Regions from separate parts of the Levilactobacillus yiduensis genome, predicted to be linked through region 1. Evidence: predicted binding sites of a transcription regulator. Region 1 holds the regulator's gene; the other holds the start of a gene.

Region 1 (4,788 bases):
CCATGACCGTAACTGTAGGCATTGATAAAATGGGTTTTTATACCCCCGACCAGTATTTAGATATGGTCGATCTGGCACACGCCCGGGGAGAGGACCCCAACAAGTATCTCATTGGCATTGGCCAATCCAAACAGGCGGTCATTCCGCCAACCCAAGACGTCGTCACCATGGCGGCCAATGCAGCCAGCCAGATTTTGACCCCGACGACTAAGGCTGACATCAACATGGTGTTGTTTGGCACCGAATCGGGCGTGGACAATTCCAAGGCCACCGCAGTGTACTTGGCCCACCTGTTAGGGCTACCCGCCAACACCCGCGCCATTGAATTGAAGCAAGCCTGTTACGGGGCGACAGCAGGACTACAGTTGGCGGCCGACTTTGTCCGGGTCCATCCGACGGCCAAGGTATTGGTCATTGGTGCCGACATCGCGCGCTACGGCTTGCGAACGGCCGGTGAGGTCACGCAGGGTGGCGGGGCCGTGGCGATGCTGATCACGGCTAACCCCCGTATCCTGGCCTTAGATGCCATCAGCAGTTACCACACAGAAGACGTGATGGACTTTTGGCGGCCGACCTACCGGACCGAAGCCCTGGTCGATGGCAAATATTCAACCAACGTCTACTTGGACTTCTTCAAAACGGTCTGGTCAGACTATCAGGCCCAGACGGCTCGGTCCATCGCTGATTTCTCAGCCTTTGTATTCCACTTGCCATTCACGAAAATGGGGCGCAAGGGGTTGCGGCAGATCTTACCGGAAGCGTCCACGCCCCAACAAGCAGCGTTGACGGCCGCCTTTGAAGCTAGTCAAGCTGACAATCGTGAGGTGGGGAACCTATACACGGGATCGCTGTATCTGAGCTTTTTGTCCCTGTTACGGCACGGTACGCTGACCGGTGGTGAACGGCTGGGCTTCTTCAGTTACGGGTCCGGCGCTGAGGGCGAATTCTTCAGTGGTGTGCTACAGCCGACGTATCGTTCCGGATTTGATGAGGCCTTCCTGGCGCAGCAGTTGGCCGACCGGCAAGCCGTTAGTGTGGCCGAATACGAGGCCATTTTCCAACAACAGTTAAGCAATGATGGTCGTGATACACAGTTGGCTGTTGGCGAAGTGACCGCACCATACTATTTAGCGGGGCGGCAACACCAGCAGCGACAGTACCGGCAACGGTGAATCCTGATAATTTTAGAAATTAAAAAGGCGTTTGGCGGAAATCGTCAAACGCCTTTTTACATAGGAACTTTAAATAGTCGAAATCAAATGCTACTGGTCACCGTATTTCGGTTGATCTACTCAAATTGGTTCTTCGTGAGGTAGCCGTCTTTGTAGACCAGGACGGGAGACTGCTTGCCGACTCGGATGATCAAGCTGTAGCCCTTACCTAAAGCCTTCTTCAATGAGGCACTGGTTTGGATGAAGTTGTGCGCGAACTTGGGCCATTTGGCTTGCTTGGCCTGACTCGGGTCCGCGTGGAGGGCCTTGATGGTCTTCTTTAGGCTGGTATTGGTAATGGTCAGTGTGTACGTCTTGGTTGCCTGGTCAAAGGTCACCGGCCCCAGCTTTTTCAGGGACTTAGCTAATTGTTGGGTGACCTGCTTTTCGGCATCTGCTTGGGTCATGGTGTGGTCGCTACTAGCAAAGGCCTGACCAGATTGCGAGCTGATGGCCGACGTTTTGGAAACGGCACTTTCGGTTGACTGGGCCCGCTGCTGATGGCCAGACCAGTAGGGCAGTTTCCAAACGGCACCGGCCGTGACCAGAATCGTGAGCACTAAAACGATCAGCGGCCCACGCCGGGATTCTCCCCGTCGCCCGGCGTTGATTACTGAAAAAAAGGTAATGACGATAAAAATGGCACCCAGAATCGCAATTCCTAAGAACATGTTAACCCCTCCGCATGATAAGTTAGGTTAAGTATAGCATGAAAGCGGTGAGGAAGGTTAGGACGTGTCGGCCAGAGCAAACAAAACGTGAAAGACTATGCAAACTCGAATATTTTCTTGGCTTCAGCAATGAAAACGGCTTCTCGGGGAATTATAACCGAATATTAATCAAAAATCCATCGCATAGAGTTAATGTTTCGGGTATAATAAAGACATTCAAGAGAGAAATGAGGAGATTCGATTGACTAACGTATACTTAGCAGGACCCTTCTTTGATGATGAACAGACTTCCCGGATCGAACGGGCAGAAAAGGCCTTAGCTGCCAATCCCCGAGTGGCCAACGTGTTTAGCCCTCGGTTAAGTGAAATTCCTGGCCTAGAAATGGGCACGCCTGAATGGGCGACGCAAACCTTCCAAATGGATGTTCACCAGATCGACCAGGCGGACGTTGTGGTTGCCTTGGTCGACTTCGTGGATGACCAGGTGGACTCCGGGACGGCCTTCGAGATTGGTTACGCCTTTCACAGCAAGAAGCCAGTCGTGGTCTTACACGAAAAGGACACCATCTTAAACTTGATGCTAGCGGAAGGGCTCCACGCCTACCTCCGCGAAGCCGAAGCCTTGGCTGCCTATGATTTTGCCACATTGCCAGAAAGTCATTACCAAGGTAAAGTCATTTAATCCGATAATTTCAGCAAAAAAGTCAGCCCTCGCAGATGGAGAGCTGGCTTTTTAACATAAGTATGCGGTCGTTAGTGGACGTCGTCACGGAATAGACCGACGACTTTGCCCAAAACGCTGACGTGATTCAAAATAATCGGGGCCATGGTGTCGTTTTCTGGTTGAAGCCGGTAGTGATCGGCTTCCTTGAAGAACCGTTTACAAGTGGCCTCATTTTCTTCCGTCATGGCAATGACGATATCGCCGTTGTCGGCGGATTGTTGCCGGCGGACGATGACCTGGTCGCCGTTTAAGATGCCGATGTTGATCATACTTTCGCCCCGAATCGTGAGCATAAAGAGCTGATCGTCATCATTTTCAAATTCAGGCGGAACGGGGAAGTAGTCCGTGGCTTCCTGAACGGCAAGGATTGGTTCGCCGGCCGTAACGGTTCCCAAGACGGGAATTCGCGTTTGTTCTTCGTGGACGCCTAATTCTTCTAACCCAGCGGGCGTGACTTCCAGTGCCCGGGGCTTGGTCGGGTCCTTGACTAACAGCCCCTTCTTTTCTAGGCGGGCGATGTGACCGTGGACCGTCGACGTTGAAGAAAGCGCAACGGCTTCCCCAATTTCACGGACAGTGGGGGGATACCCTTTTTCATTGACCCGTTCCCAAATGAAGCGGAGAACGGCGATTTGTTTGCTTTCAGAAGCCTTACTCATTTTTTCTGCCACCTCGTTCGTCATTCGTAGTTTTGTTTAGTGCAATTGTAGCATAGGTACCGAACGTTTTCAAACAGATGTTCGGTTAAATTGGTTGAAATTTGAAAATAACCCTGATATGATAGGTGTCGACTTGAATTTTCAAGGAAAATAACGTAACTAAACTCAAATACTTTTACAAGGAGGACTGTTCATGGCAGAACCCACAATGGACACCCTATTAACACGCATCAACGAACTCGCACACAAGAACAAGGCTGAAGGCCTGACGCCCGCTGAGAAGACGGAACGCGCTGGCTTACGGCAACAATATTTGAAGCTCTTCAAGGCCAGCTTCCGTAGCCAAGTTGAAATGCTGCAGGTCTACGACAAGAACGGCAAGGAAGTTACCCCTGAAAAGGTCCGTCAGATCCAACGCAACAAGGGCTTGCGGGACGATTAAGCGGTAATGGCGAGTCCTTTTTGGGATTCGCTCTTTTAATTTGGTTTAAGTTTGTGTAGAATTGTTAAATGAATGACTTCATCAAAGGAGGGGAAACGACTTGGCAACTTGGATCTGGATCTTAATCGTGATCGTCGTCGGTTTAGCCTGTGCAGCGGGTGGCTTTTTCGGCGCACGGAAGTACATGGAAAACTATCTGAAAGACAATCCACCAATCAACGAAGACCAATTACGGGCAATGATGTTGCAAATGGGCCAAAAGCCTTCACAGCGGAAACTTCATCAAATGATGAACGCCATGCAACAAAATGCACACAAAAAATAAGTTGGTTTTTTTGAGACTCGCTTCCAGTTTTCTTCCTGGAGCGAGTCTTTTTCGTTGTATTTTCTCAGATTTCCAGTAAAATGATAAAGTCTGTGCTATATTTTAATCATATTCTAATTTTTAAGGAGGGATGTTCGTGAGTATTTTTCGCAAATTATCTTGGTATTTCCGGTTGGAATGGCGGCGATACCTGGTCGGGGTCATTGGCTTGTTGCTGACGGCACTCATCGCGATTATTCCCCCGCGGATCATCGGGAACATGGTCGATGGCATTCACGGGCAGACCATGACGGGCCACGTGCTGGCCATGGACTTATTATTCGTGACGCTGGCGGCACTCGCCCAGTATGGCACGCGCTACATTTGGCGTAACGCCATCTGGGGTGGTGCGGCCCGGTTGGAGCAATTATTACGTAACCGACTGTTCAACCATTTCATGCAAATGGACCGGGTCTTTTACCAGAAGTATCGGACCGGGGATCTGATGGCCCACGCAACCAATGACTTGGAGGCCGTCCAACGGGTCGCCGGCGGCGGGATTCTCCAATTCGCCGATGCGATTATTACCGGGGGTACCACGTTGATTGCCATGATGGCATTGATCGACTGGCGGCTGACGTTATTGGCCATCGTGCCATTTCCATTTCTCGCGGTCATCTCGTGGTATCTGGGACAGAAGATTCACCGGGCCTTTGGGGAGTCTCAAGCGGCATTTTCGCGGCTGAACAATAAGGCTCAGGAAAGTATTAGTGGCAT
Region 2 (4,788 bases), on a different contig from region 1:
CGAAAATACCGGGATCATCTTCCTGGACGAAATTGATAAGATTGCTAAGGGCAGTAGCCAAAATAGCGGCGACGTTTCCCGTGAAGGGGTCCAACGCGATATCTTACCAATCGTCGAAGGAATCCAGGTCAAGACCAAGTACGGGTCGATCGACACCGACCACATCCTATTCATCGCGGCCGGGGCCTTCGCAGAATCCAAGCCAAGCGACCTGATTGCTGAATTGCAAGGGCGTTTTCCAATTCGGGTCGAGTTAAACGATCTGAGCAAGGAAGACTTCGTGCGGATCTTAACGGAACCCAACAACGCGCTGATCAAGCAATACATTGCCTTGATTGGGACGGACAACGTCAAGGTGACCTTCACCATGGAAGCCATCGAACGCATTGCTGAACTGGCCTTTGAATTGAACCACGAGAACCAAAACATTGGCGCACGGCGGTTACAGACGGTCTTGGAAAAGCTCCTGGAAGACCTGCTGTACGAAGGCCCTGACATGGGGTCTGGTGACGTGACGATCACCGAAAACTACGTCAACGATAAGATTGGCGATATCGTTCAAAACAAGGATTTATCACGCTACATCCTATAAATGATTCGCGGGACCGAGACGATTTGTCTTGGTCCTTTTTGGTGAATTAGGGTATGATAGAGGAAATGGCCTAGACAACTTGAGAATTGTCTGACCCAGAATTTTCTGTAAAAGTTGGAGGCACGGCAAATGTTAACGTTAAAAAATGACTATCTCACAGTCCAAATCAACTCATTGGGCGCAGAACTCAGCAGTGTAAAGGACAATGACAGTGGTATGGAATACATGTGGCAGGCGAACAAAGCCTACTGGGGCCGTCACGCACCGCTACTGTTTCCCATCGTCGGCCGCTTACAGGACAATCAGTACCGCCTCAACGGCACGACGTATCACATGACGCAACACGGCTTCGCCCGCGACCGTGAATTCACGGTGTTGGACCAGACGGCAACCAGCGTGACCTTACAGCTGACCGCTGACGACCAGACCAAGGCGCTGTTTCCATCTGACTTCGTCTTGACGGTGCACTATGCCTTAGAGGACCACCAGCTACAATTTGCGGCGACCGTTGATAATCCCGCAGAGACGCCGTTGACCTTCTCATTTGGCGCCCATCCCGGCTTCAACGTGCCACTGGGCGATCCAACCGCCGACTTCAGCGATTATCAAGTCACCGTGTCACCCAAGAAGGTCTACCAACGCGTGCCGTTAGTGGGGCCGTACAGTGATACCCAACACAGCGTACCCATGGATCTCACCCAACCCATGGTCTTGGACCACGATTTATTCGACCACGACGCCAAGGTCTTGACCCTGGACAACCAGGAAACGACGCTGATGCTAAGCAGTGGCGTCAACGACCACGGTGTTGCTTTAACGCTCAGCGCACCATACGTGGGCATCTGGTCACCATATCCCAAGCAAGCGCCATTCGTGTGCTTCGAACCTTGGTGGGGACTAGCTGACGACGTCGAGGCGACCGGTGATCTGGAGACCAAGGTGGCTATCCACCAGCTGGCCGCCCACGACAGTTTCCAGGCAAGTTATCAGATTACTTATTTCTGATGATACTAGAGCTTACAGGGATAAAATTAGTCTTTGAATGTCATGCGATCGGTGCTGGTCGCCTTACCGTTCGCCAAATTTGGACCGTGACGCTGTGGGAAGGACCGGTCGAAGCCAAAAGTCGGTCTTCAACCTCGCTTCGAGCCGAAAATCACGTCTCGAAGACGCCAGTTTCCAAGAAGACCACTTGAAAACTCCCACGGCTGAGTCCAAATTTAGCTCACTCTCGGCTACGTGACAGGTTGTCCACTAATGTAGATGTACGTTGCTATTTCAGTGATTTTCCTGTAAATTTTGCGGGTAATCTCTGACAGCCGCAGATGGCGGTGTGGATTCATTTAATGTTCACAATCCTTGTCAGCTGAGTATTATCAGGTGTTTTTGTACTTGCAAGCTTTAATTATCTAACCAAAAGGGCTCCCAACGACCTATAGTCATTGAGAGCCCTCGGTGTCTCTAAATTTTAAAAATAAGTGCTATTTCTGTGCCTGACGCCGCTTGTAGCCGCGGCCGAACGGGACCATGGATTCCGTTCCTTGACGAATGCGTTGGATATTGCTGCGATGCCGGTAAAACACGAAGATGGTCAAGACCAGCGCAATGCCGGTCAAATACCAATCCTGAAACGCCAGCGAGATCAACGTGATCAGGCTAAACGCAATCATGCTGGCCAAGCTGACCATGCTGGTCCAGTAGATCAAGCTGACCCACAGACCGGCCGCGATGACAAACATCAACGGGTTGTAGGCCAGTAGCATCCCCGCTGAGGTAGCCACGGCCTTGCCACCCTTAAAGTGGTCAAAGACCGAGACCGTGTGCCCTAGAATCGCAAATAACCCAAATAACAAGGGGGTTGCGCTTCCTAGAATCGTGGTCACATGGAACAGGGTGGGTAGGAGCGTGGCCACCGAGCCTTTGGCAATGTCTAAGACCATGACCGCCGTTCCAGCGTAAGGCCCCAGCACCCGGTACGTGTTCGTCGTGCCGATATTACCGGACCCTGATTGGCGAATATCCGTCTGGAAGAAGGCTTTGCCGACCCAGACGCCGTTCGGAATGGCCCCCAAGAGGTACGCCACGATGAGTAAACCAAATAATTTCACAAGTTATTCCTCCGCTCTTTCTCGCAGCGGGAACCGCCAAACTGGCGCTCACCGCAGATAAGCTGGTCTATATTTTAGCATGTTTTCACGAGAACGCCAATTATCTAGAGAATTCTAGCCAGGTTTTGGCTTCCTGTGGTATGATTATGAAGTTACTGGATACCCAGCCCAAGCGTATTTGACTGTTTATTTGAACATACGTTCGCTTTGCGGTAGAATAAGGGTATTCTGCACGTACACATTTTTTGTTAAAAATCGTAAAAGTAAAGGGGATTTACGCATGGCGAAAGCAAAACCAAAATATGACGATTCCTCCATCCAAGTGTTGGAGGGGTTGGAAGCTGTTCGTAAACGTCCTGGTATGTATATCGGGTCAACCGATGGCCGCGGGCTGCATCACTTGGTCTACGAAATCGTGGACAACGCCGTCGATGAAGCATTGGCCGGCTACGGTAAGGAAATCAACGTTACCATCCACCAGGACAACAGCATTACCGTTGTCGATCACGGGCGGGGTATGCCAGTCGGTATGCACGCGTCCGGGATTCCCACGCCAGAAGTGATCTTGACGGTGCTCCATGCCGGGGGGAAATTCGGCCAGGGCGGCTACAAGACGTCCGGTGGGCTGCACGGGGTCGGCGCTTCTGTCGTCAACGCCCTGTCGAGTGCCTTAACGGTCACCATCGTGCGTGACGGCGTCCGTTACCAAGAAAAATTTGTCAAGGGTGGTCATCCCCAGGGAACCCTCAAGAAATTGGGCAATACCCGGGCACACAACGGGACGACCATTAACTTCAAACCTGACAGTACCATCTTCACGACCACGGTCTACAACTTTGGGACCCTGGCCGAACGGTTACGTGAATCGGCCTTCCTGCTAAAGGGCGTGAAGATCACGTTGACCGACGAACGCGAGGGCCAAGAACGCGCTGAAGAATACCATTTTGAAGACGGTATCAAGGAATTCGTCGGCTACCTGAACGAAGATAAGGATACCTTAGGCGACGTCATGTACTTTGACGGCAAGAAGGATGGCATTGAGGTCGAGGTCGCCGCTCAGTACAACGACGGCTACACGGAAAACCTCCTGTCCTTCGTCAACAATGTCCGTACCAAAGATGGTGGGACCCATGAAGCCGGTATGCGTAGTGGCTGGACCAAGGCATTCAACGAATACGCACGTAAGGTTGGTCTCCTCAAGGAACGCGACAAGAACCTGGAAGGCACCGATGTCCGGGAAGGGTTGTCTGCCGTTATTTCACTGCGGGTACCCGAAAACCTGTTGCAGTTCGAGGGGCAGACCAAGGAAAAATTGGGCACGCCAGAAGCTCGGACCATTGTCGACAGCATCATCAGTGAGCAACTGGGCTACTACCTGATGGAAAACGGGGACTTTGGGAAGATGTTGATCAAAAAGTCGACCCAAGCCCGTTCCGCCAGAGAGGCCGCACGTAAGGCCCGGGACGAAAGCCGGAATGGCAAGCGTCACAAGAAGCATGAACGCCTATTATCCGGGAAGCTGACCCCCGCGCAATCCAAGAATTCGGCCAAAAACGAGCTGTTCTTAGTCGAAGGGGATTCCGCCGGTGGTTCTGCCAAGCAGGGCCGTAACCGGAAATTTCAGGCCATCCTGCCACTCCGGGGGAAGGTGCTGAACACCGAAAAAGCCAAGCTACCTGATATCATGAAAAACGAAGAAATCAGTACCATGATCTACACAATTGGGGCCGGTGTCGGTGCCGAGTTCAACATCGAAGACGCCAATTACGATAAAATCATTATCATGACCGATGCCGATGATGATGGGGCCCACATTCAGATCTTACTGTTGACCTTCTTCTACAAGTACATGCGGCCCATGATCGACGCTGGGCGCGTCTACATCGCCTTACCACCGCTGTATCAGATCAAGACGACCGGTAAAAAGGCCACGACCGATTACGCTTGGACCAACGACGAACTCAGTCGCAAGACGAAGCTGATTCCGAACCGCGGTTACCATTTACAACGGTTCAAGGGGTTGGGGGAAATGGACGCGGAACAACTCTGGGCCACGACCATGGATCCCGACAACCGGACGCTGATTCG

What was found. Region 1 encodes LexA, which represses DNA repair genes until DNA is damaged. Its sites were predicted from a motif close to CNAACANNTGTTNG; they were not measured.
Region 2: the regulator LexA is predicted to act here: its motif matches at 2,892-2,905, upstream of parE (DNA topoisomerase IV subunit B).

What each region holds. Positions count from the first base shown of each region.
Region 1 covers NZ_JAMXAZ010000009.1:89,530-94,317, reverse strand. Annotated here, with positions in the region: gene NGM66_RS07280 (hydroxymethylglutaryl-CoA synthase) at 3-1,172, shown strand; gene NGM66_RS07275 (hypothetical protein) at 1,289-1,882, opposite strand; gene NGM66_RS07270 (nucleoside 2-deoxyribosyltransferase) at 2,124-2,564, shown strand; gene lexA (transcriptional repressor LexA) at 2,636-3,265, opposite strand; gene NGM66_RS07260 (DUF896 domain-containing protein) at 3,459-3,707, shown strand; gene NGM66_RS07255 (YneF family protein) at 3,808-4,032, shown strand; gene NGM66_RS07250 (ABC transporter ATP-binding protein) at 4,169-4,788, shown strand, end outside.
Region 2 covers NZ_JAMXAZ010000005.1:95,586-100,373, reverse strand. Annotated here, with positions in the region: gene hslU (ATP-dependent protease ATPase subunit HslU) at 1-592, shown strand, start outside; gene NGM66_RS04535 (aldose 1-epimerase family protein) at 722-1,597, shown strand; gene plsY (glycerol-3-phosphate 1-O-acyltransferase PlsY) at 2,074-2,700, opposite strand; gene parE (DNA topoisomerase IV subunit B) at 2,981-4,788, shown strand, end outside.